DNA from 4 places in the Pseudoalteromonas sp. 20-MNA-CIBAN-0454 genome. Region 2 is predicted to be linked to each of the others. Evidence: predicted binding sites of a transcription regulator. Region 2 holds the regulator's gene; each other region holds the start of a gene.

Region 1 (7,522 bases), on a different contig from region 2:
TATAGCGCTCACCCGTTAGTACATTAAGTACCGCTTGAGTGCCTACAATTTGCGACGTTGGTGTTACTAAAGGTAAAAAGCCAAGATCTTCACGTACACGTGGGATCTCAAGTAAAACTTCATTAAGCTTATCTGCTGCGCCTTGCTCTTTAAGCTGGTTTTCCATGTTAGTTAACATGCCACCAGGTACTTGCGCGAGTAAAATACGGCCATCAACCCCTTTTAAGCTACCTTCAAATGCCGCGTATTTTTTACGTACATCTCTAAAGTAAGCAGCAATTTCTTCTAGGTGATTTAAATCAAGCTCAGTATCACGCTCAGTCCCTTCAACTATCGATACAATAGTTTCAGTTGCGGTGTGTCCGTAAGTCATACTCATAGATGAAATTGCGGTATCAAGCATATCAATGCCTGCATCAATCGCTTTTTGATAAGTCGCAGTACTTAAACCTGTTGTGGCGTGGCACTGCATTGCAATTGGAATAGATACAGTTTCTTTTAGTGCTTTAATTAGTTTTTCAGCATCGTACGGCTTTAATAAACCCGCCATATCTTTAATACAAATTGAATGACAGCCTAAATCTTCCAACTGCTTAGCTAGCGTTAACCACATATCAAGCGTATGAACAGGGCTTACTGTATAAGAAATAGTCCCTTGGGCATGTGCGCCTACTTTTATAGCCGCTTTAATTGCCGTTTCAAGATTACGTACATCGTTCATTGCATCAAATATACGAAATACATCAACGCCATTTTTATGGGCACGCTCTACAAATTTTTCTACTACATCGTCAGCATAATGGCGGTAACCTAATAAATTTTGACCGCGTAATAGCATTTGCTGTTTAGTATTTGGCATCGCTTTTTTTAGTGCGCGAATACGCTCCCAAGGATCTTCACCTAAATAACGAATACACGAATCAAACGTAGCTCCACCCCACGACTCAATAGACCAATAACCTGCATCATCAAGCTTTTTTGCAATCGGTAGCATATCGTCAAGGCGCATACGAGTTGCTAACAATGATTGATGCGCATCACGTAGTACCAGTTCTGTTAATTTTAATTTAGCCATTTAAGTGCTCCTTTAATTATTGTTTGTTTTGTACTGAGCAATGGCAGCACTAATTGCGGCGATGTGCTCATTAGGCACACCTTGTGATTTAAAAGACGGTGTTCTGGCAGGCATTGCAAGCTCAGGCTCTGCAAAGCGAGATACCAGCTTAGACATAACCGTAACGCAGGTAATTAATAATGACAGAAACACAAACACCCCCACCATACCGGTTAGCATTAAGTTGCTTGCTGTTGTAAGTAAAGCAGTGATATCCATTTTCCTCTCCTATAAAACTTATACCGAAATAAAAATAAAAAATCATTTTACGTAAATAATTATTCACCGAATAATAACAAAAAACAGTGTTTTGTCTATAGCCTGTAAATTGGTAAAACCAATTTAAACAAAACTAACATGCTATTAATTAACTTAACACTACAAAAAGGACTAGATACGCGCTATTACATAGATAATAAAAATAGTGAATATAAATAAAAGTTATATAGGCGACCTAAAAACCGTTAATAATGCACTTAAAGTAAAGCGTTAACAGTTCTATTAGCATAAAGTAATTTCACCACTGGCAATTGGTCTTACCAAATATATTTGTTAATTATTCAACCATTTAAATAGCCGCTGTTATTAAGCCCGCTATGCTCGCAAGTCTCGAACTGCAATTTAATAGCTCTTAAACTCCATTCTAAAAATCAATATGCGCTAACTTCTCTTATAAAAAACTAACATCCATAATCACTTGTATCAGTATGAATAAATTACATAGCAAAGCGTAAAACTTACCATTGAGTGCACGCTGAAATAACACAAACAAAAGCAAACCATTGATTTAAAAGCAAAAAAACAATGGCACGTAACTCGCATCATATCCATTGAGCAAATTTGATAAACCAAGGAGAATACAATGTTACGCTGGACAATCACTTTTTTAGTAATTGCTTTAATTGCTGCAGTGTTAGGTTTTGGTGGTATAGCAGGCGCCGCAGCGGGTATTGCAAAAATTATATTTTTTATATTTTTAATACTTTTAGTTATATCTTTAGTATCGGGTGCCCTACGTGGCAAAAAGCCCTAGGTAACAAACTAAAGTTTTAAACTAATTAAAAATCATTTAAATCAAAATTTACAAGGAATTACATTATGAATTCGACAACTTTAAGAGCAGCACTAATTGGCCTATTCGCAAGTTTATTTATTATGGGCTGTGAAGATAACCACGCAGAAGATGCTGGTGAACGTATTGACGAAGCAGTAACTGACGTGCAAAACAAAGTTGAAGATGCATGTGAAGAAGTAAAAGAAGGTGTAAATGCAGAAGAAACTAACTGTTAATTCTTCTAATTTATTAAAAAAACGGCTCTAAAATGAGCCGTTTTTTTATGTGTGTAATAAAATAATATCTAAATTAAAGGTTGGATCTGATAAATAATAAACGCCAATATCTTTATCTATTATGCAGTTATTTATTATATAACTGCGCATTTACTGGTTAGCTTGTTAAAATGCATATAACTATGTTTTAAGAACTTCTATATGACACTTACAACAACCTACACGCTTGATAAGCCTTATTTTTATGAGTGCTTTGACGAATCAGTTGCGCATAGCAAGCGCGCGCAACCAAAATACTTTTTATTGGCGCTATTAGTAGCACTCGGTTTATTTGGAATTTATGGTTTAGACGATCATTACCTAGGATCTTTTCTGATCATGGTTGCGGTACTCGAATGTATTGCCTTTTATTATCGCCGTCCTTGGTGGGTTACTAGACAAATGCTAAGCAAAGCCTCGGGGTCTGAGGTCACCCTTACCTTTGACGAAGAAGGGATTAAATCGAGTAACTTTTATAAAAACACCCAACTTCTGTGGTCAGATATTAACGAAGTTATAACCACAGAGCGCGGCATACTATTAAAAAACAAAAAAGGTATGCAGTATATATCCAAGCACATATTAACTGCCGAAACACTTAATTTTATACACAAAAAAGCCACTCAGTGAGTGGCTTTTGGCAATAACTCAGTATGTAACTAAGTTATATACATTGCTGATTAAGCATTGCCAGGTTCAGGGTTAGACTTTTCAGCTTGAATACGCATGTAAATTTCTTCACGATGCACTGAAACGTCTTTTGGTGCGTTAACACCGATTCGAACTTGATTCCCTTTAACACCTAGAACAGTAACGGTTACTTCGTCACCGATCATTAGGGTTTCACCTACTCTACGAGTTAGTATTAGCATTCTTTTGCTCCCTTGTTCCAATAAAATTATAAGATTCCGCTAAAACATTTTAATGAAAATTAGACTAAAAAGTAAGTAAAACCTATCAATCTATTCATTTTCTGTTAAAAATATCTTATGTAATGCACGAACAGCCAACTCTAGGTATTTTTCATCTATTAAAACCGATATTTTAATTTCTGATGTAGACACTAAAATAACATTAATATTTTCTGCAGCTAATGCATCAAAAAATAAACTAGCAACACCCGAATGTGACTTCATACCCATACCAACAGCAGACACTTTAGCGACTGTTGTTAACCCAAAAATATTTTGTGCTGTTAACTGAGCTTGCTGCTCTGTTAAAACGTCTAATGCGTGTAAATAATCATTTGTGTGTACAGTAAAAGCATAGTCTACTTTGTCAACATTATGATTAACTTGATTAATCATATCTATTTCGATGCCATTATCTGCAAAAAGTTTCAAAATCTTTGCAAGATATCGTGTACCACTAAGTACACCCTCTACATTTATTAAACATTCATCACGATTAAACGCAATACCCGAAACGACATTACCAGGCATATCGCTCTCCTCAAAACTAATCAATGTACCAGCATCAGGGTAAAAACTTGATAGCACCCTAAGTGGCACATTGTGCTTTCCTGCCGCTTCAACTGAACGAATATGCAATACTTTAGCCCCTAAACTTGCTAACTCTAGCATTTCAGCAAAGGTAACTTGGCTCATTCGTCGTGCATTAGGTTCAACACGAGGGTCTGTAGTATATACGCCGTTAACGTCGGTATAGATCTGACATTCGTCAGCTTTTATTGCTCCAGCAATTTCAACCGCCGAAGTATCGGTACCGCCACGCCCTAATGTAGTTACATTTCCTTCAATATCACGGCCCTGAAAACCCGCAATAATTGCAATACGGTTATGCTCAAGCTCATGTTTTAAACGCGTTGCAGCTACATCTGTAATACGGGCTTTGCCAAACATATTATCGGTTAAAATATTAACCTGATCGGCTAATAAACTCACAGCAGAATGACCGCGTTTAATAATAGCCATAGCTAATAAAGCCACCGAAACCTGCTCGCCGGTGCTAATTAATACGTCAAGTTCACGGCTACTTGGCCGAGTATCTATTTGTTTGGCGAGATTAATTAAGCGGTTGGTTTCTCCCGACATAGCCGAGAGCACTACAACCACTTGATGGCCTTGTTGTTTAGTTTTAACAACAAGGTCGGCAACCGCTTCAATTCGCTCTATTGAACCAACTGAAGTGCCACCGAACTTTTGAACAATAAGTGCCACTTAAGCTTGTGTTTTCTCAGTAAACCAAGCTGTTACACTGTCTAATGCTGCAGTTAGGTTTTCTGGCTCAGAGCCACCCGCTTGTGCCATATCTGGACGGCCGCCACCTTTACCACCTACTTGGCTGGCCATATGGTTAACTAGCTCACCGGCTTTAACTCTACCGGTTAAATCTTTAGTTACACCTGCAATTAAGCTCACTTTATCATCGCTTGCAACACCTAGTGCAATAACACCCGAGCCAATTTTGTTTTTAAGATCATCAACCATACCACGTAACGCTTTTGACTCAGTGCCCTTAACGTTGGCTATTAATAGCTTAATACCGTTAATTTCTACTACTGAATCAAGTAATGAGGCACCCGCAGCACTTGCTAGCTTATCGTTAAGTTGCGCAATTTGTTTTTCTAGCTGTTTTGATTTATCAAGCAGCGCAGTTACTTTTTCAAGTACTGACGCGCTGTCGGCTTTAACTACAGCAGCTACATCATTTAGCTTTTGCTCTTGCTCACTCACGTAGGCAATCGCGTCAGCGCCGGTTACCGCTTCAATACGACGAACACCCGCAGCAATACCGCTTTCAGATACTATTTTGAATAAACCAATATCACCTGCGCGTTCAACATGTGTACCACCACAAAGCTCAATAGAGTAGTCCCCAATAGTAACTACACGTACTTCGTCATCGTATTTTTCGCCAAATAGCGCCATTGCACCTTTTGCTTTAGCGTCATCTATTGCCATAAGCTCGGTACTTAACGCAAAGTTACAACGAATTTCATCGTTTACTACACGTTCAATTTCGCGTAATTCTTCTTTGGTAACAGCTTCAAAATGTGAAAAGTCAAAACGCAAACGCTCTGCTTGAACTAGCGAGCCTTTTTGACCTACATGTTCGCCTAATAATTGGCGCAGTGTTTCGTGTAATATATGCGTCGCAGTATGGTTTTTCTTGATGCGTTCGCGGCGTGCGTCATCAATTGTTGCTTCTACTTTATCGTTAAGACCAATACGGCCTTGTACTATACCGTGGTGTGCAAATGCATTACCTAATTTAGTCGTGTTAGTTACTGTAAACTCGCCACCAGCAACGCTAATTACACCTGTATCACCAACTTGGCCGCCCGACTCTGCATAAAATGGCGTACGGTCTAGTATTACAATGCCTTTTTGGCCATCTTCTAGTAATGAAACCGACTCACTGCCAGCAAACACTTCAACCACAGTCGCACTATGGCTAGTGGTGGTGTAACCTTTGTAAGTTGTTTGTTTGTCTGACTTTAATTGATCGTTATAATCGGCACCAAATTTACCGGCCTGCTGCGCTGTTTTACGCTGCACCGCCATGCACTCTTCAAAGCCTTTATTATCAATCGTCATTTGACGCTCACGCGCCACATCTGCAGTTAAATCCGCAGGAAAGCCATAAGTATCGTAAAGTTTAAATACTAAGTCGCCAGGAATTACATCACCTTTAAGGTCGCTTAAGCTTTCTTCTAAAATAGCTAAACCACGCTCTAGCGTTTTACCAAACTGCTCTTCTTCAATGCGTAATACTTTTTCAATAATTTCTTGCTGCTTTGCAAGCTCTGGGTACGCTTGGCCCATTTGCTCAATAAGTGCAGCTACTAATTTATAGAAAAAGGCACCTTGTGCACCTAACTTATTACCATGGCGAACAGCACGGCGAATAATACGACGTAGTACATAACCACGGCCTTCGTTAGATGGCATAACCCCGTCAGAGATTAAAAATGCACACGAACGAATATGATCCGCCACTACGCGTAGTGATTTATCGTCCATGTCTTGTGCGTTAGTAACACTTGCAGCAGCGGCAATTAAGCCTTTAAATAAGTCAATTTCATAGTTTGAATGAACGCCTTGTAAAATAGCAGCAATACGCTCAAGCCCCATACCTGTATCAACCGATTGCTTAGGTAGTGGCAGCATAGTTCCGTCGTTTTGACGGTTGTACTGCATAAATACTAGGTTCCAAATTTCGATAAAGCGATCGCCATCTTCCTCAGGTGATCCTGGAGGGCCGCCCCAAATATGCTCGCCATGGTCGTAAAATATTTCAGAACACGGGCCACACGGACCGGTATCACCCATTGACCAAAAGTTATCTGCAGTGGCAATTCTAATAATGCGATCTGCAGGTAAGCCTATATCGTTAGACCAGTAGTTAAACGCTTCTTCATCGTCATGGTAAATAGTAACTAACAGTTTTTCTTTAGGTAGCTTTACTTCCTCTGTTAAAAACTGCCACGCAAATTTAATCGCGTCTTGCTTGAAGTAATCACCAAAACTAAAGTTACCTAACATTTCAAAAAATGTATGGTGACGCGCAGTATAACCAACGTTTTCTAAATCGTTATGCTTACCGCCAGCACGTACACAGCGCTGCGAGCTAGTCGCACGCGTATAAGGGCGGCTTTCTGCGCCTAAAAATACATCTTTAAATTGCACCATACCGGCATTGTTAAATAACAAAGTGGCATCGTTACCCGGTATAAGCGAGCTTGAAGGAACAACTTGATGTTGTTTGCTGGCAAAAAAGTCTAAAAACTGTTGTCTAATTTGTGCGGTAGTCATGTGCTGCATGTGAAGGTCTCACCCGTATTTACTGTGCTTGCATTGCAAAATCGATTTCATCGTAGCTAAAGCCTCTATACATTAGGTAGCGCACGCGCTTGGCCTTGTCTTTGTACTCGAGGTCTGCCGGTGTATTTGAATATTTTTTATTGTACGCATCCTGCGCCAGCTCAAACCAATCTACTTCAAGCTCTTCAATTACTTTTTCAAGTAATGAACGGTCAATCCCTTTGCCCATAGCTTCGCTTTGAATGCGCCTTAAGCCATGGCATTTAAATATGTGTTTTCTAACAAAGCCTTC
Region 2 (7,522 bases):
CAAGCGCTAAGTGATGACGCTAAAGCGCGCGCAAAAAAAGTAAAACTACTTATATGCGACATTGATGGCGTATTTTCTGATGGCCGAATTTATCTTGGCAACCAAGGTGAAGAGCTAAAAGCATTTAATACAAAAGATGGCTTTGGTATTAAAGCACTTATTAACAGCGGCTTTGAAGTAGCGGTTATTACCGGCAGGCACTCGCAAATAGTACAACAACGTATGACCAGCTTAACCGTGCAGCATATTTATCAAGGTCAAGAAAACAAGCTTATTGCCTACCAAGAGCTTAAAAACAAGCTTAATTTGAGCGATGAGCAAATTGCTTATATTGGTGATGATGGCCCAGATATGCCTGTTATGGAGTTAGTTGGCTTTGCAGTCGCAGTAAACGACGCGCACCCACTAATTAAACGCTTAGCACATTACACTACGCAAATGCCGGGTGGTTTTGGTGCAGTAAGAGAGCTAACCGACTTACTTATGCTTGAAAACAATAAACCATTAACTAGCCAAGGCACCAGTTCATGAATATAGCGCGCATAGTCTTAAGCGTTTTATTCATCACCTGTATGGTTTGGCTTTGGTACCCTTATTTTACTCAGGTAAATACGGTTGCTAAAGCCGACTCAGAAGTAATAGCTAAACCCGATTACACCGCCATTGAGCTAAAACAAACAGCTTTTGACGAAAACGGTGAAATTAGCCATAAAGTAACTGCGGTTAAAACGGAGCTTTACGAGCAGCTAGGATTTACCTTATTCGAAAAACCTACTTTCATATTGTACGACGACAGACAAAAAACGTGGCGTATCAATGCTGATGAAGCAACACTTTACGATGAAAGACAATTAATTTTAGAGGGTAATGTAACTGCCCAAAACTTAATTGATGGCGCAATGATAGACAAAATTACCGCCGACAATATTCAAGTAGATATAATGCTACTCACTATGCGCAGCGAACAGCCCGTTATTATAACTGGACCGAATTTAAAGATCACCGGTAAAGGCCTTGAAGCCAATTTAACAACCGAGGTGATAAAACTAATTAACCATACGCGAACACTATATTATGACCAATAACCTTGCAAAAATACTTATTATTCCATCGCTTATACTTGTATTTAATAGTAATGCGGCAGAGCAAAGTACTTCCCCATTAGCTAATCAAATTTCTATTAGTGCTGACCGCCAAGAAGGCCAACTAAAAGAAAACGTTGGTATTTTTGAGAAAAACGTCGAGATAATTCACGGTAATCGTCGTATCACCGCCGATCGTTTAGAAGTACATAAGCGCGACGAACTTGGCGGTAATAAACAACTATTAATTGCCACGGGCAGCCCTGCATATTTTGAAGAAAAGCAAGCAGATGGCACTGTCATGAGCGCCAGCGCTAACGAAGTACGTTACGATGTAGCGAAACGTTTTTTAACCCTGGTAGGAGATGCAAACATTTCTCAAGCTGGGCAAAAAATTACGGCTAAAAGCATCACCTACGATATAGAGCAACAGCTTATAAGCGCTGAAAAAGATGAAAACTCAACTGATCGGGTACACACTATTTTAGTGCCTGTAGACGTAAAAAAAGAACAAAAACTCAATAAAGGTCAGCCATGAGTACATTAAAAGCAGAGCTATTAGCAAAAAGCTATAAAGGCCGTGAAGTTGTTAAAAATGTAGGACTTGAAGTAAAAGCTGGCAGCATTGTTGGTTTACTTGGCCCAAATGGCGCAGGTAAAACCACTACCTTTTACATGATTGTAGGCTTAGTTCATAGCGACAAAGGTAAAATATTAATTGATGATAACGATATTACCTTACTTCCTATGCACAGCCGTGCTCGTTTAGGTATTGGTTATTTACCACAAGAATCTTCTATTTTTAGAAAGCTCACTGTGTATCAAAATTTAATGGCTATTTTAGAAACGCGTAAGCAACTAAATAAACAAGCCAGGGAAGAAACCCTAAATAGTTTATTGGACGAATTTAGCCTGCAACATATTCGCGACAGCTTAGGTATGGCGCTATCTGGTGGTGAACGTCGCCGCGTAGAAATAGCACGTGCTTTAGCTGCAGATCCTAAATTTATATTGCTTGATGAGCCCTTTGCTGGCGTGGATCCTATTTCAGTACTCGATATTAAAAAAATTATAGAACACCTTAAAAATCGTGGTATTGGCGTACTAATTACCGACCACAATGTAAGGGAAACCCTTGATGTTTGTGAAAAAGCCTACATTGTTTCTCATGGGGAGCTAATTGCATCTGGTACTCCTGAATTTGTATTAAACGATAAAACAGTACGTGATGTTTATTTAGGCGAGCAGTTCAAACTGTAATATTTATGTTATTACTATAAGCATCTGCTAAGATTAATCATATCAATTTATAAGGATTGTTAGAGATAAATGAGGCAATCATTACAGCTGCGCATGGGCCAGCAACTTACAATGACTCCGCAACTGCAACAGGCTATTCGCTTATTGCAGCTTAGTACCTTGGATCTCCAGCAAGAAATACAAGAAGCACTTGATAGCAACCCATTACTTGAAGTTGATGAACAAGATTACACGGAAGAATCAGCAGGTAAAAACGAGCAAAAAGCAGATGACATTACTGTTAGCGCCTCTGCTGACGACACCCCAAGCGAGTATGAGCAAGATAGCGGCGAAGCACTAAATAAAGACACCATAAGCGACGACATGGCCATGGATGTATCATGGGATGAATATATGAGCGCAGCGCCTGCCTCTTCATCAGGGCCAATGCCTGAAGATGAATCTATTTATCAAGGTGCATCAACCGAAACCCTGCATGAATACTTAATGTGGCAATTACAGCTCACCCCTTTTAGCCCTACCGACGAAGCTATTGCCATAGCTATCGTTGAAGCCGTAGATGACTCTGGTATTTTAACCCTCAGTTGCGAAGACCTTTTAGCAAGCTTTAACCAAGAAACTGACGACGAACACGAAGTAGAACTAGATGAAATAGAAGCAGTGCTAAAGCGCATTCAATTATTTGATCCTGTTGGTATTGCAGCTCGCAGCTTGCAAGAATGCTTATGCATTCAATTAAATCAATTTGATAAAGACACCCCTTATATTAACGAAACAAAAATGGTGTTAACTGATCATATCGATTTACTCGCTGCTCGCGACTATCGTACGTTAATGAAAAAAACTAAGCTCAAAGAAGAAGAGCTTAAAGAAATAATGACACTTATTCATACGCTTAATCCTAAGCCTGCGGATACTATTGTCAGAGAAGAGTCTGAATACGTTATACCTGACGTGTCTGTTAAAAAAATAAAAGGCCGCTGGGTGGTAGAGCTAAACCCAGATAGCATGCCAAAAATACGTGTTAACAGCCAATATGCGGCTATGTCTCGTACAGTAAAATCCAGCGGTGACAGCCAATTTATTCGCTCGCACTTACAAGAAGCTAAATGGTTTATTAAAAGCCTAGAAAGTAGAAACGAAACACTCCTGAAAGTAACTAATTGTATTGTTAAGCAGCAACAAGCGTTTTTTGAACATGGCCCAGAAGCCATGAAACCTATGGTATTAAACGATGTTGCCGAAATAGTTGAAATGCACGAGTCGACTATTTCACGGGTCACTACGCAAAAATATATGCACACTCCACGTGGCATTTTTGAGCTTAAGTACTTTTTTTCAAGCCATGTAAGCACCGAAAATGGTGGCGAATGTTCATCAACTGCCATACGTGCCCTGATTAAAAAGTTGATAGCTGCAGAAAACTTAGCCAAACCATTGAGTGATAGCAAGATTGCAGATATATTGGCTGAGCAAGGAATTAAAGTAGCTAGACGGACAATTGCAAAATATCGCGAATCTCTGGCTATTCCCCCGTCGAATCAACGTAAAAGCTTGATTTAAGACGTACAACAAAGAGGAAAATGCTGATGCAACTAAACTTAACTGGTCGTCATGTAGACATTACAGACTCATTAAGAGACTATGTAAATAATAAATTTGCAAAGCTGCAAAGACACTCAGATCACATAACTAATGTGCATGTTATTCTCGATGTAGAAAAATTAAGTCAAAAAGCTGAAGCAACAATTTTTGTAAGTGGCGCTGAGCTATTTGCATCGACCGAACACCAAGATATGTACGCTGCCATTGACTCGTTGATTGACAAACTCGATCGTCAAGTAATTAAACACAAAGAGAAGTTTGCTCGACACTAACACTATGAAATTAAGCTCACTTATATGCCAGGACTGCAGCAAAGCTGTGGTCCTTTTTAATAGTAAAAAAAGAATTTTAGAATTCATCAGTGAACTCGCGCATAAAAAAATGCCGTATTTACCTCAGCAAGATATTCTCACTGCTTTATTGGCAAGAGAAAAGCTAGGTAGTACCGGTATTGGCCGAGGAATAGCAATTCCACATGGCCGTATGAGCGGGGCACAAGAGCCTCTTGCCTTAATTTTAATAAGCGAAACCGCTATTAATTTTGATGCAATTGATAATCGTCCAGTTGATATTTTTGTTGCGCTTATAGTGCCCGATGGCGATAACCAGCAGCACTTGAAAACACTAGCCACAATAGCTGATAAACTAAACGATAAAGAGTTTTGTAAGCAATTGCGTGCGGCAAAGTCTGATGAAGCGTTATACCAAGTTATTTTGGATCAATCCTAGTTACTAATAAAGGGGTGGTAAATGGAATTAATTATTATAAGTGGCCGTTCAGGTTCTGGTAAGTCAGTTGCTTTACGTGTTGTAGAAGATTTAGGTTACTATTGTGTAGATAATATTCCGGTAAATTTGCTGCCTTCATTAGTGCGCAGTGTCTCTGATAACTACGATAAAATAGCCGTTAGTATAGACGTGCGTAACCTGCCTAAAGACCAGCAGCAGTTTAACGATATCCTTGAGTACTTGCCCGACTTTGCTAAACCAACGTTATTTTATTTAGATAGCGACGATCAAACGTTAATCCGCCGTTATTCAGAAACACGTCGTTTGCACCCGCTTTCGATTGATTCGCTACCGCTAGATTTAGCAATAAAAAAAGAAAAAGAATTACTCGATGTACTCGTAACGCGGGCTGATCATGTCATTGATACAACCGATTTAAGTGTGCATCAACTTGCTGAATCTATGCGTGAAACCATACTCGGTAAAAAAGACAAACAGCTTATCATTACCTTTGAGTCGTTTGGCTTTAAGCATGGTATTCCCAAAGGTGCTGATTATGTTTTTGATGCGCGTTTTTTACCAAACCCACACTGGGAACCGGAGCTCAAGCCTTTAACTGGATTAGATCAACCAGTAAAAGATTATTTAGCTAGTCATAGTATTGTGCAAAAATTCACTTGGCAAATTCAAACCTTTGTACAAACGTGGTTACCACACCTAGAGCGTAATAATCGCAGTTATTTAACCATTGCTATTGGTTGTACTGGTGGTCAGCACCGCTCAGTTTATTTAGCGCAAACAATTGGTGAAAGCTTTGCTATGTCTCACCCTAATGTAAAAATTCGCCATCGCGAGCAAGAAAAATAATTCAATTTAAATAATCATCTGTTCAGCTTAAGTAGAGTATCTTATGCGCTTAGAAAATACGTTTTTAATAAAAAACAAACTTGGTCTGCATGCTAGAGCCGCTACCGTATTAGCACAATTAGCGGTACAATTTGACGCATCTATTACTTTATTTCAAGATGAAAAAGAAGCCGCTGGCGATAGCGTACTGGCTTTAATGTTACTAGAAAGCAGCCAAGGTAAAGAAGTAAAAGTAGTGTGCGAAGGACCCGATGCTGAGCATGCTTTACATGCCGTTGGCCAATTAATAGCGCAGCGCTTTAACGAACATGAATAGTAGGCACTTTATTTAAACCAAGTAAACGAGCTAAAATATAGGGTTAGTGAAACCTTAAGCTAGTTTGGCTAAAAAAAGTAAGATAAACTGAACGAAGTTAATGACTAACTTCTTCCCTAACGTTATAAAAATAAATTAAGGACGCCAATGCCCGAAACTTTCGAACAAGACTACCCACTACAACAATTACAACAAGTGACCAAGTCACTCAATAGTGGTCAGTTTGTTCAAGTTAGGCGCATGCTGGCAAAAACAGCTCCTTGTGATACCGCACTTTTACTAGAATCATCACCACATAAAGTTCGCCGCCTGCTCTGGCAATTAGTTGATCCAGATGTACAAGGTGATGTCCTTGAAGAACTCTCTGAAGATGTACGTTTAGGCATTATTGCCCAAATGGAACCTAAGCACATTGCTGCTGCCACTGAAGACATGGGCCACGATGACTTAGGTGAAGTACTGCGAAGCCTGCCTGACACGGTTTATAAAGACGTGGTTAGCGCCATGGACATTCAAGATAGAGAACGTGCTACGCAAGCACTCTCCTATCAGGAACGCTCTGCTGGCGCGCTGATGAACACAGATACAGTAACCATTCGCCCTGATGTAACCCTAGATGTGGTACTGCGTTACATTCGTCTGCGCGGCGAACTCCCTGAGGGTACCGACGACCTTTACGTTGTCGATAAGCATAACTGTTTTTTAGGCGCTTTATCGTTAAGTACCTTACTAACCAATTCGCCCGAAAAAATTGTTCACGACCTAATGGATGAAGACTGTGAGTCTATTCCTATTTCGATGGATGAAAGCGAAGTGGCGCAGTTATTTGAACGTCATAACTGGATATCAGCCCCAGTAGTTGACGACAACGCCCAGCTACTTGGCCGTGTTACTATCGATGACATTGTTGATGTAATTCGTGAAGACGCAGAGCATCACTTATTAGGTTTAGCGGGTCTTGATGATGAAGAAGATACCTTTGCACCGGTTTTAAAAAGCTCAAAAAAACGCTCTGTTTGGCTAGGTGTTAACTTATTAACGGCTCTGGCAGCTGCTTTTGTTGCCAGCTTTTTTGAAGGCACTTTAGCAATACTGCCTATTTTAGCCGTGCTTAACGGCATTGTCCCCTCAATGGGTGGGGTGGCCGGTAGCCAGTCATTAACCTTGGTTATTCGTGGTATAGCAGTGGGCCATATTAACCAAACTAACCAACGTTTTGTAATGATAAAAGAGCTCGCCATTGGTGCATTAAACGGTATTTTATGGGCTGTTTTAATTGCCAGTGTTATAGCCCTATGGCAATGGGACTTAATGCTTGGCGCGGTACTGGCGTTTGCAATGTTTATGAACTTAGTTGTTGCGGGTGTGGCGGGTGCGTGTATTCCTATAATACTTAAACGTATGAAAATAGACCCTGCACTTGCTGGCAGTGTAATACTCACTACAGTAACCGATATAGTAGGTATATTTGCCTTTTTAGGCACCGCAACTTGGTTGCTGGTTTAATCAGTAAACCAGCGCACATTACTGTGTAAATGCGCGCTGGTTAAAAGTAACTTTTACGCAATATAATTTAACCAGCGTTCAGGTTATCTAGTCTTCTTTATTGATTGTAGAGCCATCGGCTCCTTCTTGCTTTGACGATTGTGTATTTACTTTATTA
Region 3 (7,522 bases), on a different contig from region 2:
CGCTTAAGCGTTGCTCTGCCATGTGCATATCAGAGGTGGCATGCACTGGTTGCATTGAAGGAATAATTTTTAATGTTTTAAAGCGCTTAATATCATCAAGCGTTACTATTTGTGCATGCTCCATACGGTTACGTAGTAAAATTCCGCCGGTTGCTTTAAATACATTTTTATAAGCATCTAATACAACGTGGTTAGCTTTGTCGCCAATTGCATGGGTGTTGGCACTAAAACCGCTTTTAAAACTAAGCGTAAATAACTCTTCTAGTTTTTGCTGGGTTTCGAGCATTAAGCCATGGTGGTTTTTTCTATCGGCATAATCCTCAATTAGCGCCGCGCCACGCGAACCTAATGCGCCATCAGCATAAACCTTAACGCTGCGAATAGACATAAAGTCGTTGGCATCTTGGTATCGACCTGCTTTTAACATGGTTTTTAAATCAGGACTCGCGCCACTGAGCATTGCCACAATACGCAGTGGTAAATTGCCTAGTTCACCGCGTTCTTTGTATAATTCCCAAGTGGTTTTATCTATACCCGCATCATGGGTTGAGGTAATCCCTAAACTTAATAAATGATTACCGGCAGCATCTAAAGAGTCACTAAGAGTTTGTTTTGATGGTTTTGGCATAAATTGTTTAATTAACGATTCTGCTTTATCTACAAATATACCAGTAGGATTGCCAAATTCGTCTTTAATAATTTCGCCGCCTTCTGGCGATTGGGTGTTTGCAGTAATGCCCGCAAGCTCTAGGGCTTTGCTATTTACCCAAATAGCGTGGCCATCAATTCTCGATAGTACAATAGGGCGATCGCTCACTACTTTGTCTAAATCGGCAGCGGTAGGAAACTGCTTTTTTTGCCACAGCTCTTGATTCCAGCCACGGCCAATAATCCAACCTTGTTTGTTATTTGCAAATACCTTGAGTTTATTAGTAACTTCATCAATAGAAAGCGCACCGCGTAAATCTAATTGTGACAGGTTATTACCTAAACCAATAATGTGACCGTGTGCGTCAATTAAACCCGGTAATAGCGTATTGCCATGAGCGTCAATAAGCTTGGCATCAGGAAAGCTATTTTTTAGCGTATCGCCGCCAAGTTTAACTACTTTACCGTTTTTTATAACTAAAGTAGAAAACTGCTGCACTTCACCTTTGTACAAAGGTGTGTAGCCGTTGGCGTTGTAAATAACTTTAGTTTGCGCAACCGCAAGGCTTGAGCCTGCGCAAAGGCAAGCGAGTAGCAATGGTTTGATTATTTTTTTGAGTGGCATAGTGAGCTTATTTTTATTGTTAATGGCTTTAACATAACAAACTCACTTTTATAATACCAACCACTTGAGGTGGTTGGATTGTTATTTGTGCAGAGTAAGCCAGTTAATTTATTGGTAAATTAATTACTGACTTGCATAAAGTGTAAATTCGCTTAAAGAAAGGTGGCCGTCTTTGTCTTTATCGTAACTTGCAAAACGAGACCATAGGGCAGGGTCACTGGCTGTTTCTGCTCGGCTTAATAAGCCGTTTTGGTTACGATCAAATTTTTCAAATTGCTTGGCAATGTTATTGCTGCTGGCAAAGCTTGGTGTGCTACAAATACTAAGCGCAACGAGCGCTATATAGCTTATATTTTTCATAAATTACTCAGTAGAGGTTATTCGTAAGATAATTTTTAAATTCAACCAATGAAATTTTATTATCTTGGTTTTTATCCCATTTGCTAAAGTTGTTTAGTAAGTGCGGTTGAGCCTCAAGCTCATGGTGAATTAAATAGCCGCTTTGATCTGTATCAAGGTGATCAAAACGTTGCTTTACATCAAGTGCTAATGAATTAAAGCTTAGTAATAATAAGCAACTAACTAAACAAGCGCGTATCTTCATGGTGCTCCTTCGCAAAGCTCATTTTAATGTCATTCGTAATAAAATAAAGTACTTGCCATAATTTAACGCCCAACATTAAATCCATTTACACACTCCCTCAGGGGTTATAGCAAATACTTTTAGTTAATTTTACAAGACCAAACTTGAATTTAAACTTAAGGCTTAAACGCCTCAAACTCTTTTTTAGAGATCATTTCATCGTTATTTACATCTAAATCAGAAAACTGTTTCATTACTTCTTTATCTTTTTTGGCTTCGGTAATAGATATTTTTCCATCCATATTTTTATCTAAAAAAGCAAAACGAGCATTAAACGATGAAGCCAGGGCAGTAGCACTAATAACTAAAAACAGTAACGAAAATGCGGCTATAAGCTGTTTCATAAAAAACTCCTTTGGTTACTAGGTTAGTTACTTAATAAACTGTTTAAACTCATCTAGCGACAGCTGACCATTTTGATCAGTATCTATTTGTGAAAAGTTTTCATGAAGTACGGCGTCCTCACCAGCTTCAGCTTCGCTGAGAGTACCGTTACTGTCTTTATCAAGTTCATTAAAAGTAGCTTGTACATCCATTGCCAGCGCGTTAGCGCTCAAAAAGCCTAGCGCAACGATTGGCATAATAATTAAAAAGCGATTACTCATGGTCATTTCCTTATAAGATAAACTTAGATTAACTATTACAAAAACGATGCCAATTATTTTTATCTTTTAAATTCAGTTGCTTATGGTTTTTGGTGTTATAGGTTAAGCAAGTTTTACAGGTATCTGTGTGTTTTTTGCAACGAAATTTGGCTTATAAATAAAGAAGCAATACAAATCAAAGAGTTGAGTTGTTGCTGTTTGGCAACAGGCGGCTTTACAGTACGAATAACAGATATATAAATTGATTCAGCTAGTGTATAACTTAAACGCTTAATAATAGGCTGTTTAAAGTTACTAAAGGATGGATGCAATGCCAGCAGCGATGGCTGAAAAATACAAAGCAATACTTAATTGGCGCCCTAATTTAATTAGCCAGTTTGTAATGAGTATGCTGCTGTCGTTATTACCCTTATCGTTAGTGGTTATTGTATTTTTAAATGCGCTTAATAAGCAGTTAGCTGTAACTCAGCAAATTGTTAGTAATAACTACCAAGTAACTAAATCGTTTAATATTTTAAAACAAGAACTCAATAGTTTAGAGCGCGCTACTCGGCAAAATTGGGTACTAAAAAGTGAGTCACTCGATACGCTCATAGTTGATAAGTGGCAAGCATCGCTACAAAGTATTGAAGATCTTACACGTATAGCGCCCAGTAAAAGTCACACCGCACAATGGCAGCGTTTAACGAATACTCTGCAACTAGCACACACTCAACTTGTTGAACAAAAACAACAGCAGGTAGCCTTGTTTTTACCTATTAGCGATTTACTCGCCGAACTTACCTTATGGTTACGCGATAAAAGCGAAACCCAAATTACTAATAATCAAAAAGAAATAGCGCAGTTACAAACTTCATTTATTAACTGGCTGGTGGCGCTAATTCCGCTAACACTCTTAGTAGGAGGCGGTTTTTTGTGGCGTATAAGTGGCCGCTTAAAAAGCTTGACTAAAATTATTGGTAAATTAGGGCAAGGTGACTGGCAACAAAAAATAGCCGTGCAAGGCTCAGCAGAGCTAGTTGAATTAGGTAATAAATTACAATGGGTGCAAGCTCAGTTACATATACTTGAGCAGCAAAAAGACACCTTTTTACGCCACGTTACCCACGAACTTAAAACACCTCTAGCCTCAATGGTCGAGGGCACCGACTTGCTCAGCGATGAAATAGTTGGCCCTATAACTAAAGAGCAACGCGCTGTACTTGAGCTTATTAGCCAGTCTATGGTGCGCCTTCGTACTATGATTGACAGCCTACTTAGTTATAACGCGATTCGTACTAGTAAAGACAGCGTAAGTGAGGTTGAGTTTAATCATTTAATTAATAAAATTAATAGTCATTTTGAGCACCGCCTAACAGCCCGAGAGCAAACCCTTATTTGGCATAACAACTTACCTAATAAGGCGCTTGCGTTACCTGGGGAGTTAATTGAAATGATTTTAGTGCAATTAATTTCTAATGGCTTAAAGTTTTCACAACACGGGCAGGCAGTATCTATAGCGTTAACCTTTGAGCACAGTAAGCTAAAAATGGCGATAAGCGACGAGGGATGCGGAATTAAAGAGCACGAAAAAGCACATGTTTTTAGCGCATTTTATCAAGGTAAGCATAGCAAAAATGTTACGCTACAAGGCAGTGGCTTAGGCTTAACTATTGTTAAAGAGTCAGTAGAGCAATTAAACGGACAATTATTAATAGAGCAAAATGAACCCCAAGGTTGTCGATTTTTAATTACGCTTCCCATAATAACAAATCAAGGAGTTAACTAGCATGACCTCGCGTTTAATGGCTATTTTATGTGTGTGTGGCAGTGCCATCATTTTATCGGGGTGCAAAACTAATAACCCCCAACAGCAAGTGGTTGATAGCCCAGTGGCGCAAACTCAAACTAAAGTAACGAGCGATAAAAACAGCCAGCCAAGCCCAAAGCCTCGGCCTAAAAGCGATCCTATGTATCCCCCTGCGGAGCAAGTAATAGCCTGGCATGCTAATAAATGTGGTGGTTTTAAGTTAACCCCGGATAACAAAGATTTTGTTGGCGAAAAAGAACTAAAAAACTTTTTTCAATTTATGTGTTTAAACACTAGTAGCGATCCTAATACGGTAATGAGTAAGTTACTTAAACTTGACCAAGCTTACTATTGGCCAGACGATATAAAACAGTATTTATGGCTACAAAAACAACAAGTAACACTACAAATAAATGCTAAAAAAGAGCAGCAAGCACTTAATAATAAAATGCAACAAACGCTCTCGTCATTAGCAACCATAGAGCAGCAACTGTTATTACGCGAAGAAACTAAGGAGCAGTAGTTATGCCAGCAATAAAACCGCAAGGTGCAAAAGTATTATTAGTGGATGACGATGCCAGCTTATTAAAATTGCTCGCTATTCGTATCGAATCAAAAGGCTACGAGGTTACCACCTGCGAGAGCGGCCTAATTGCGTTACAAATATTAAAAAGCCAAGTGTTCGATGCCGTAGTAACCGACCTGCGCATGGACGAAATGGATGGCATGGCACTGCACCGCCAATTGCAAAGCCGCTATCCGGCATTGCCCGTTATTATGATGACAGCGCATGGCTCTATTCCTGATGCGGTAGAGGCTACCAAACAAGGCATTTTTGCATTTATTACCAAACCAATAGATAAAGACGAGTTATTCGACAGCTTAGCAAAAGCGATAGAAATACACGGCGTAAATGCCGATGAAATAATACCCACTAGCAATATAGTTACCCGTAGCGGCGCTATGCTACATTTGCTAGAGCAAGTTAAACTGCTAGGGCCAACGCAAGTTAACGTATTAATATCGGGAGCCAGTGGTACGGGTAAAGAGTTATTAGCTCAAGCTATTCATCAGCATAGCCATGTAAGTAAAGGCCCATTTGTAGCGATAAACTGCGGCGCAGTACCGGGTGAACTGCTAGAGTCAGAATTATTTGGTCATAAAAAAGGTTCGTTTACTGGGGCAATAAAAGATCACCAAGGACTGTTTCAACAAGCTGAGGGAGGCACCTTATTTTTAGATGAAATAGGTGATATGCCGCTTAATTTACAAGTTAAGTTACTGCGCGTATTGCAAGAAAAAACCATACGTCCAGTCGGCTTTCAAGAAGAAATAGCCATAGATGTTCGCATTGTATCGGCAACTCATAAAAACCTCCCCGAAGCGATTATAAATCAGCAGTTTAGGGAGGATTTATACTACCGCTTAAACGTGGTTAATTTAAAACTCCCTCCTTTGTGCGAGCGTCGCGAAGATATAAGTCTACTTGCACAATACTTTAGCGCCAGTATTGCAAAGCGAATGAAGCAAAGCGAAAAACACTTTGCCAACGACGCCATGCACGCACTCGTGCGTTACGACTGGCCAGGTAATATTCGCCAACTTCAAAACGTGGTAGAGCAAGTTGTAGCACTTACCCCAAGCGAAGTTATTTCAGAGCATTTAGTGCTAAGTGCATTAAATAGCAACGAAAAAAATGTAGAGCCATTGTCGCTAAACGACGCTAAAAAAGAATTTGAACGCGACTACGTAATAAACACCCTTAAAATGGCTGGTGGAAATGTCGCCGAAGGCGCAAAACTAGCTAAACGTAACCGTTCAGATTTTTATAAACTGATTAAAAAGCACAATATAGATGTTGATAATTTAGCTTAAATAACCAATTTATAGGAACTAAACATGCAGTTATTCATGGTGTATTTAGGTGGGCGAATTCAGGGCTGTCATATAGAAATGCACGACATTCGTTTTGTAGTTGGGCAAAACATTGAGCAAACCTATACTAAATTAAAAAGCCAATGGGTGGGCGACAAAAACAGCGTGCATATGGATAGCTACATGGCAATTAACCACATAGATGGTTATAAAGTTACAGTAAGCGACACGCCAGTTGAGCAAACTAAACAGCTTTACTTTGTAAACTTAGGCGCCTACAGAAGCGATTTAATGGCTGAGCAACACGACTTTGCACTGTATGTAGCAAGCAGTAGTCAAGAGGCCAAACAGCGCGCTAAAAACGATTTACTCGCTGGCTTTAGCCATATTCATAAAGATGATTTACACGACGTAGACGATTGCTTTGCAATAGATTTACTCGACAGCCAGCTTAGTATAAAACTGACCCCAAGTGGGCAAGCACAAAAAATAAAACCTGATTGGTTTGGTTATCATGTACTTTAAACACATAAGGCAGGATTAAGAATCCTGCTCGTTTTGTTCTTCTTTTTCGCTTTTAGCCGCCATTTTAAAGGCTACAACCACTAAGCCAAACATTGCAAATGGCAGCGCTGCTAACATGTATTCAATCATGTTACTGTCTTGATAATCCGCTTGCATAAAAAAGTGCCCCACCACACACATTAAAATAACCACCAGTAATATAGGCAGTAGCATGAGTTCTTTTTTTGCAGAGTGCTTTTTCATTGTTGTTATGACTTTAGCTAAAAATAAAGCGCTATTGTAATGAGCAAGTTAGCGGTAGGTCAAACTACTCAGACTTTTAATATGGTTTTGGGTATAATTAGTACCATTAATTGCGGTTTTGGTATTTGTTTTTGGAGGTTACGTGGATAAAGCATTGGAGCAGGTTTACCTAGTTGGTGGTGCAGTGCGTGATTTACTGCTAAAAAGAGCATCAAATGACAACGATTATGTTGTTATTGGCGAAACGCCACAGGCAATGGAAGCGCTAGGCTTTGTGCCGATAGGTAGCGACTTTCCGGTTTACTTACACCCAAAAACCAAAGAAGAATATGCACTTGGGCGCACTGAGCGTAAAAGTGGTAAAGGCTATACCGGTTTTGTGGTTGATGCCAGCCCAGATGTGACTCTAGAGGAAGACTTAGCCAGACGTGATTTAACTATAAACTCTATGGCGCTCGATGCTAACGATAATATAATTGACCCATTTAACGGCCAACAAGACCTTAAAGATAAAATACTGCGCCATACAACAGATGCATTTGTAGAAGACCCAGTGCGGGTGTTGCGTA
Region 4 (7,522 bases), on a different contig from region 2:
CCCCGTGGTATAAAGTTTCAGGTACAACTATTAACAGCGACTGCGCGCGGTTATATTTGTGAAAACTATGGCCATCAGTATGAATTAGCTGAGCGTGGCCCGGTCGGCTCTAACGGTTTTGCCAACGATCGTGACTTTCAATACCCAGTTGCTGCTTTTGAAGATATAGAAGGTAAGTTTGAATTAGTGGCTAAATTTAACGGCAACATGTTTCGTTGTGATATCGGCCACTCGCCTCTAGATGTAGTTGCGTGGACCGGTAACAGTGCGCCGTATAAATATGACTTAGCACGTTTTAATGTAATGAATACAGTGAGCTTTGATCACCCAGATCCTTCTATTTTTACCGTACTTACATCGCCATCAGGTACTGAAGGCGTGGCTAATATTGATTTTGCTATTTTTCCTCCACGCTGGATGGTGGCCGAAAACACCTTTCGCCCTCCTTACTTTCATCGCAATATAATGAGTGAATTTATGGGCTTAATAGAAGGCGTTTACGATGCTAAAGAGCATGGCTTTGTTCCTGGGGGTATGAGTCTACACAATTGTATGTCGCCACATGGACCTGAAGCCGACGTGTTCGACAAAGCCTCTAATGCCCAGCTTGAGCCACAACGTTATGATAATACGCTGGCATTTATGTTTGAATCACGTTATATCATATCCCCAACTAAATACGCTCTTGAGGGCAAAGAGCGCCAAACTAACTACACTGATTGCTGGCGCACAATTAAAAAGCAATTTACTGGATCACAAGGATAATAAACCATGAAACTTTATAGTTATTTTCGCTCATCTGCCGCATACCGGGTGCGTATTGCGCTTAACTTAAAAAACATTGATCACGAATTGGTTGGTGTTAATTTACTAAAGTCTGAACAATTAGGTGCAGCCTACTTAGATAAAAATCCACAAGGTTTACTCCCAGCACTTGAAACAGCTGACGGTGTGCTTGGGCAATCTCTGGCTATTTTAGAGTATCTTGAAGAAAGCCATCCAAACACAACGCCATTATTATTTGGTAACGCGTGGCAAAAAGCACAAATCCGTAATTTAAGTTACGCCATAGCCTGCGACATTCATCCGTTAGATAATTTACGCGTACTCAAGTATTTAAGTAACGAACTAGGGGTAGACGATGAGGCTAAAAACACTTGGTATCGCCACTGGGTAGAAGTAGGGTTTGAAAAAGTAGAGCATCTACTTGATAGTAATAACGCTTTTTGTGTGGGTGAGCAACCAAGCCTTGCCGATGTGTGCTTAGTACCGCAGGTATTTAATGCTATTCGTTTTAATGTAAATATGGCCGCATATCCTAAAATAGCAGCCATTTATGAGCGTTGTAATAAGCTCGATGCATTTATGGATGCCGCACCACAAAATCAACCTGATGCAACCTAGTCTAAATAATTAGCCTAGGTAATTAACCCAGAAAATTAGCCTTGTAAGGCACTGTGCACCACAGTTACATGGTCAATTAATTCTAAGCCCAGATCAGTTAAATAACCGCCATCTGGGCTATCTATAATTCCTTTATCAAATAAACGTTGTGCGGCGCTTAACAAGCTAGGCTCTGCGTCTGAATGAAGTTTAATTCCCTGCATTTTACTTTCACGCGGAAATTTAGCTAATAGTGTAAATTCATCGATCATTGTTTGGTTAAATTGCATATATTTTCACCTATTTATTGTTCTGTGTTTTACTAAATATAAATATACCCAAGTCAAGAAAGCGCCTTTTCTATAAGCAGCTGTCTAATGTTAAGGTGCTATAAAATACCCAATTACGCATTTTTATGGTGTTTGTGTATACCTTACCCTAGCATGTTTTTTAGCTTAGTGTATTATTTTTAAACCTGCGACAATTTGAGACTAAAATGCGCCATTTATTAATCTTATGTTTTTATATTAGCTGCTTAAGCTATTCGCTACTCAGCCATGCTAATACAATTAAAACCCACTCTGTTATCGATGCTAATCAGTTTGTAAATACCGACACAAGTTGTTGGTACGACAATAAACGCTACAGCGAAGGAGCGTTAATACAAATACACTCATTTACGCTTATTTGCGGGGCTAAATTTGTACAACATAACAACAGTCAACTAATTTGGCTTAAACTCGACAAACAAGGCAATGCTATTTACCCTACTAAGCCCGCTACAATTACAGTGAATTAGCCTCTACGAGTGAATTAAGTTACACTATGCGCAGTTTAAATAAGTAGTGTAGCTATGGATAATCAACCTAAAAACCCTTTACATGGGGTAACGTTAGAACAAATACTTGTTGAGTTAGAGCAACGACTTGGCTGGAGAACTTTGGGTGAACAGGTTAAAATTAAATGCTTTACTGATGCACCAAGCATTAAATCGAGCTTAAAATTTTTGCGTAAAACCCCATGGGCACGAGATAAAGTAGAAGCGCTTTATATTCATACCATAAATAACAAGCCAATTCGTAGACCCAAAAGTGCACCAAGGCCCACTTCCGATAGAGCACCTGATACATCGGGCTTTGTTTGGCCTTCGATCAAAAAATAAATAATAAAACGGCGTGTAATAACGCCGTTTTATAGCCGTGTATTATTTATCTAGCTGTTCTTTGCAAATAACGTTTAATGATCCAGGTGAAATTGTAATAACTAATTTGTTAGAAGTTTTCACCTCTCCATCTACTACGTATTTAATCTCTTGCTCTGCACTTACTTCCACTCTTTTAGCATTTGTATGATGCGAATTAATAGCTAAATGTGTTTGTGTAATGCTGCTAAACATAAGCTCGGCAATACTCAGTACTGTAGTGCCATTTTCTTTATTGGGTATTAACCAATTCACATCAAGAAGCCCGTCACTATGATCGGGCTGCCCGCCACCTTGAGCTAGCAAAGTAGTAAAGGGTGCGGCATTAGCAACAATAAAACTATTGGTACTTACTTGCGTTGGTTCGTTATCATCAAGCTTTATTGTTAATACTTGTGCTTTTTGTTCACCAAAAGCTTGTAAAAAACCATTTAAATAGGCCAGTTGCCCAGATTTGTTTTTAGCTTCACGGTCGGCTTTTTCAATCATGGAGTGTTCAAAGCCAATTCCTGCCAGTAGTAACATTAGCTCGTCGTTACAATAAGCTGTGTCGATTAAACTTGTTTGCCCATCAATAATTAAATCACAGGCTTGTTCAACAGGAATAAATTTTGATTTTATGCCCATTAACACATGCGCTAATGCGTTAGCCGTGCCCAGCGGAATAATACCCAACCTGCATTTAGTGTGCACTAATACACTGGCCACTTCTGTCACTGTGCCGTCACCACCACAAGCAATAATAATATCTGGCTGCTCTTTTATTGCCTGTTTAGCAAGCGCTACGCCGTTAACTTCTTTTGAGGTTGTTAATACGGTTAAGTCGTAATAAGCCGATAAACTAGCAATAATTAGGTGTTGTTTGTCTTGCCACATTTTTGTGCCCGACACTGGATTTGCAATCAAAAATGCTTTGTTTTTAATTACTAACTCACCTTTTTTATGGCGCTTAGCTAAGTGATGTAATTGGCGTTTATTAAGATTAGCTGTCTCGCGAGTTTCTTTTATTTGTGCCAGTATTTGATGCACATCGGCATCTTTATTTTGGCTAAGCAAGTAGGCCGCCATTACAAACACAGAGCGCCCGCGCCCTAAAGCACAATGCACCACCACACGGCGATCTTTTTGTACATGATGATGGATCCAATTAATTGCTTGGTTTAACTGCGAATGCGTAGGAACGCTATGATCGAGTACCGGAATGTTTAAATAATTAATGTTTTCTTGCGTAGAGCTCCACTCTAAACCGTCAAACTCGCACGTTACATCAAGTATTGCGGTAATACCGTTTTCTTTTAGCGTATCTATGTCAGAGGGAAATAATCGACATGCCAAAAACAAATGTTCATTAATCTTTTGAATAGGCGGCACTTTATCGTGTTTACGAGCCCACGCATTGTATAATTGTGCGCCAAATAAAAAAGGAATAAACGCCCAGCGAATATAAAAAGGGATAACGCCGTTTTCTCGTTTTCTAAACACTTTTGCTATATCGAATATATAAGCGCCCCCCACTAAAAGTAGTGACAATGCACTCCAATAAAATACAATCGAAAAGTAAATTGAGTTAACTTCCCAGCCAATAAATATGAGTATAAATGCCAATAGTAAGTAACTAATTGCAGCCCACATATGTTCTCCTTTTATAATATATGCTCGTTGTTGTTATATTTATTAATCATGCCTTAATATTGTAAAAGCAAATTTCACGCCAGCATTCACTTATTCCTCGTTAGTTATATTATTGATAATTAACATTTTAATTTCTATTTATTAAGCCTTTTATTAGCCCACTTATAAACCGTAGCTACTTTTACACTATAGTAGGTTAATTGTTCACACTGGTATAAAGTAACAGCAATACTCTTTGTTTACTTGTATTGAGCTGTATTACAGCTAATCTATAAGCACATCTAAGCATGTTTTTGCATCCACAAACAACTCTCACACGTTTATTTAACTAATAATAAAAATATTAAGGTAATCATGGAAAACGACGATTTACTCCCCCTTTTGTGTTCAACCGCTCAAGGCGATAAACACGCATTCGCTAATCTTTATCAGCAAACCAGCGGAAAATTATTTGCTATAACTTTAAATATGTTAACAAACAGAGCGCATGCGGAAGAAGTATTGCAAGAAGCTTTTATTAAAATTTGGCATAACGCATCTGAGTATAATTCATCTAAGGGAACGGTTATTAGCTGGATGATCAGCATTGTTAGATACCGAAGCCTTGATGCGCTGCGCTACAACAAAGTGCGCAAGGAGCAATCACTAGGCGACGACGATATAAACGAGCACGATATTGAGGTAAGTTATGCCGAAAACACCAAACTCGTAAGCTGTATAGAGCAATTAGAGCCACAGCAAAAACAAGCGATTCACTTGGCCTATTACAAAGGCTTAAGCCACAGTGAATTAGTTGAACATATCGACACGCCTTTAGGTACGGTAAAAAGTTGGATCCGCCGTGGACTAGTTCAGCTACAAAGGTGTTTAACCCTATGAATTATAATAAACCCGAGGTATTAAATGCACTTGCAGGGCAATATGTACTTGGTACGCTATCAAGCTCAACCCGTAAGCGTTTTCAGCGATTACTCCTCAACTCCAGCAAAGCACGTGAGGCCACAACAATGTGGGAGCAAAATTTAAATAATTTAGCCAGCGCTATTACGCCACTAGCACCAAGTGACGACTTATGGCCAAAAATATTACAACAAATTGAAAACCAGCCCCAACCAACGAAAACAATAATTCGTACACAACCTTCAATTTGGCGCACTTGGTCGCTTGTTGCTACAGCAGCTTCAATTGTATTAGCCTTTTTAGTAATGCAACCGGCCACTAATGTTAGCAATATTCAGCAAATTGCATTAGTGCAAAATAAAGCGCAGCAACCGTTATGGTTTATTGATGTTAATGAGCAGGCTTTATCAATTAAGGCAAGTAGTCAGCTTGTTGCTAAAACAGATAAAGACTATGAGCTGTGGATGATACTAAAAGACCAAGACGCACCAATATCGCTGGGCTTACTCCCTAAAACAGGTAGCAAAACGCTAGCTAAAAACAGCCTTTTTAAAGCCAGTAATGTTGCTCTATTGGCTGTAAGTTTAGAACCTATTGGCGGCTCGCCAAACGGCGAGCCAAGCGAAGTACTCTATACTACTGAATTAGTACTTTTATAAATTACTAAAAACAGCTCTTTTATCTTTTCTCAGTAATAAGGTATTAGAGCTAAATAGCGTGAATTAACAAATAAAGCACATTAATTAAAAATAAGTTAACTTTCTTGCATCCAATTTAAACCCTGCCTCGTATTACTAATGACTTCAATCAAAAACTAAAGGACAAAGTCATGAAAGCTTTTACTCCATCAATACTCGCAGTTGTTATATGTGCTACTTTTGTAAGTGCACCAAGTGAAGCATCAAGCCACAGAGAAGCGCCTAATATTAGTCGCTTTCCAACATTAGACTCTACCGACTTTTATGTTTTTAATAGTTATGAGCAAGGTCGTGGTGACTTTGTTACCTTGATTGCTAATTACATTCCATTGCAAGATGCCTACGGTGGTCCTAATTACTTTGCCATGGATCCTGATGCTACTTACAGCATTCACATTGATAACGATGGTGACGCTGTTGAAGATATTACTTTTGCGTTTAACTTTAAAAGTATGTTGCCTAATAATAATCAAGGTGTGCAATTAACCGTAGGCCCTGAGGGCAATCAGCGTACTGTATCTGTACCACTAAAAAATGTCGGCGGTATTACGGCAGGTAATGATAATGCTGCTAACTTTAGTGAATCTTACACCGTAAGAATGATCAGCGGCCCGCAAAAAACAGGCACTAGCGTACAGCTTAGTAACACTACTACTAGCTCAACTACTTTTAATAAACCGCTTGATTATGTAGGTAATAAAACCTTTACCTCAAAGCAAGATTACCAAATGTATGCCGACCAATTTATGTATCAAGTCGCTATTGCGAACTGTGATGGCATGGCTAAAGTGTTCGTTGGTCAACGTAAAGACCCTTTTGTAGTTAACCTAGGCAAAACCTTTGATTTAGTAAACTACGTACCCGTTGAAGGCGACAGTGCTGCGGGTGCTGGTGATGGCTCGGGCTTTCCTGGTGGCATAACACAATCGGCAGATAACGATGATTTAGCTGATAAAAACATTACCTCTATAGCAATTGAAGTACCTAAAAGCTGTGTGGTTGGCTCAGGTAATGGCGTAATTGGTTCGTGGACAACAGCAAGCTTACCGCAAGCGCGTATTTTAAATCCTAATGCTAAGTTTGCAAATAACGCAGTTAACGGCGGCGCATTAACGCAAGTTTCGCGTTTAGGTAACCCACTGGTTAATGAGCTAGTAATTGGTATTAAAGATAAAGACACCTTCTCTACTGCGCATCCTAAAGATGATGGCCAATTTTTAGATTATGTGTCGCATCCTTCACTGCCTGAACTATTAAATATTTTATTTAAAGATGCGGTTAATACCACCCTAGGGACAAATTTTGCAACGCTTGCACCTACAAACTTTCCACGTAATGACCTTATAACCGCATTTTTAACTGGTTTTTCCGGTGTTAACCAGCAAACAACAGTAACGCCATCAGAAATGCTGCGTTTAAACACTAAAATTGCAGCAACAGCACAAGCTGAACAATCAACATTTGGGGTAGTAGGTAATGATTTAGCCGGATTTCCAAATGGCCGTCGCCCAGGTGATGACGTTGTTGATATAGCACTAAGAGTTGTTATGGGTCGTTTATGTCACCCTATCCCGGTAGCAGGCGTAGACACTGATTTAGGGCTTTGTAAACCAGAGGATGCTGAAGTAGGTACTGTGCAATTTACCGATGGCGCACCAATAAATGCCACTATGATGGATGCAAGCTTTCCCTACCTTACTACCCCACT

The links. The regulator sigma-54, encoded in region 2, starts transcription at its own class of promoters, with help from an activator protein. The targets are predictions, from matches to a motif close to GTTGGCACGNNNNTNGNNT.
Region 1: AAEZ22_RS03355 (DUF1328 family protein) is a predicted target of sigma-54. The motif match lies at 1,918-1,936, and genes of this name have one in related genera.
Region 3: AAEZ22_RS02950 (EF-hand domain-containing protein) is a predicted target of sigma-54. The motif match lies at 2,557-2,575, and genes of this name have one in related genera.
Region 4: AAEZ22_RS10770 (diacylglycerol kinase family protein) is a predicted target of sigma-54. The motif match lies at 4,282-4,300, and genes of this name have one in related genera.

Annotation. Positions count from the first base shown of each region.
Region 1 covers NZ_JBEOOB010000004.1:148,997-156,518, forward strand. Annotated here, with positions in the region: gene oadA (sodium-extruding oxaloacetate decarboxylase subunit alpha) at 1-1,075, opposite strand, end outside; gene AAEZ22_RS03350 (OadG family protein) at 1,088-1,333, opposite strand; gene AAEZ22_RS03355 (DUF1328 family protein) at 1,977-2,147, shown strand; gene AAEZ22_RS03360 (hypothetical protein) at 2,213-2,404, shown strand; gene AAEZ22_RS03365 (YcxB family protein) at 2,606-3,073, shown strand; gene csrA (carbon storage regulator CsrA) at 3,124-3,315, opposite strand; gene AAEZ22_RS03375 (aspartate kinase) at 3,406-4,623, opposite strand; gene alaS (alanine--tRNA ligase) at 4,624-7,230, opposite strand; gene AAEZ22_RS03385 (regulatory protein RecX) at 7,250-7,522, opposite strand, start outside.
Region 2 covers NZ_JBEOOB010000011.1:5,085-12,606, reverse strand. Annotated here, with positions in the region: gene kdsC (3-deoxy-manno-octulosonate-8-phosphatase KdsC) at 1-531, shown strand, start outside; gene lptC (LPS export ABC transporter periplasmic protein LptC) at 528-1,085, shown strand; gene lptA (lipopolysaccharide transport periplasmic protein LptA) at 1,075-1,620, shown strand; gene lptB (LPS export ABC transporter ATP-binding protein) at 1,617-2,342, shown strand; gene AAEZ22_RS07190 (RNA polymerase factor sigma-54) at 2,412-3,905, shown strand; gene hpf (ribosome hibernation promoting factor) at 3,932-4,219, shown strand; gene ptsN (PTS IIA-like nitrogen regulatory protein PtsN) at 4,224-4,676, shown strand; gene rapZ (RNase adapter RapZ) at 4,698-5,543, shown strand; gene AAEZ22_RS07170 (HPr family phosphocarrier protein) at 5,587-5,859, shown strand; gene mgtE (magnesium transporter) at 6,007-7,365, shown strand; gene AAEZ22_RS07160 (mechanosensitive ion channel family protein) at 7,453-7,522, opposite strand, start outside.
Region 3 covers NZ_JBEOOB010000004.1:58,881-66,402, reverse strand. Annotated here, with positions in the region: gene AAEZ22_RS02970 (amidohydrolase) at 1-1,273, opposite strand, end outside; gene AAEZ22_RS02965 (EF-hand domain-containing protein) at 1,397-1,633, opposite strand; gene AAEZ22_RS02960 (EF-hand domain-containing protein) at 1,641-1,877, opposite strand; gene AAEZ22_RS02955 (hypothetical protein) at 2,033-2,260, opposite strand; gene AAEZ22_RS02950 (EF-hand domain-containing protein) at 2,288-2,521, opposite strand; gene AAEZ22_RS02945 (HAMP domain-containing sensor histidine kinase) at 2,832-4,289, shown strand; gene AAEZ22_RS02940 (hypothetical protein) at 4,291-4,833, shown strand; gene AAEZ22_RS02935 (sigma 54-interacting transcriptional regulator) at 4,836-6,185, shown strand; gene AAEZ22_RS02930 (DUF1543 domain-containing protein) at 6,210-6,710, shown strand; gene AAEZ22_RS02925 (hypothetical protein) at 6,726-6,953, opposite strand; gene AAEZ22_RS02920 (multifunctional CCA addition/repair protein) at 7,096-7,522, shown strand, end outside.
Region 4 covers NZ_JBEOOB010000019.1:33,804-41,325, forward strand. Annotated here, with positions in the region: gene hmgA (homogentisate 1,2-dioxygenase) at 1-765, shown strand, start outside; gene maiA (maleylacetoacetate isomerase) at 772-1,404, shown strand; gene AAEZ22_RS10755 (TIGR02647 family protein) at 1,440-1,673, opposite strand; gene AAEZ22_RS10760 (YnjH family protein) at 1,880-2,182, shown strand; gene AAEZ22_RS10765 (VF530 family protein) at 2,237-2,545, shown strand; gene AAEZ22_RS10770 (diacylglycerol kinase family protein) at 2,588-4,216, opposite strand; gene AAEZ22_RS10775 (sigma-70 family RNA polymerase sigma factor) at 4,571-5,095, shown strand; gene AAEZ22_RS10780 (anti-sigma factor) at 5,092-5,775, shown strand; gene AAEZ22_RS10785 (DUF4331 domain-containing protein) at 5,946-7,522, shown strand, end outside.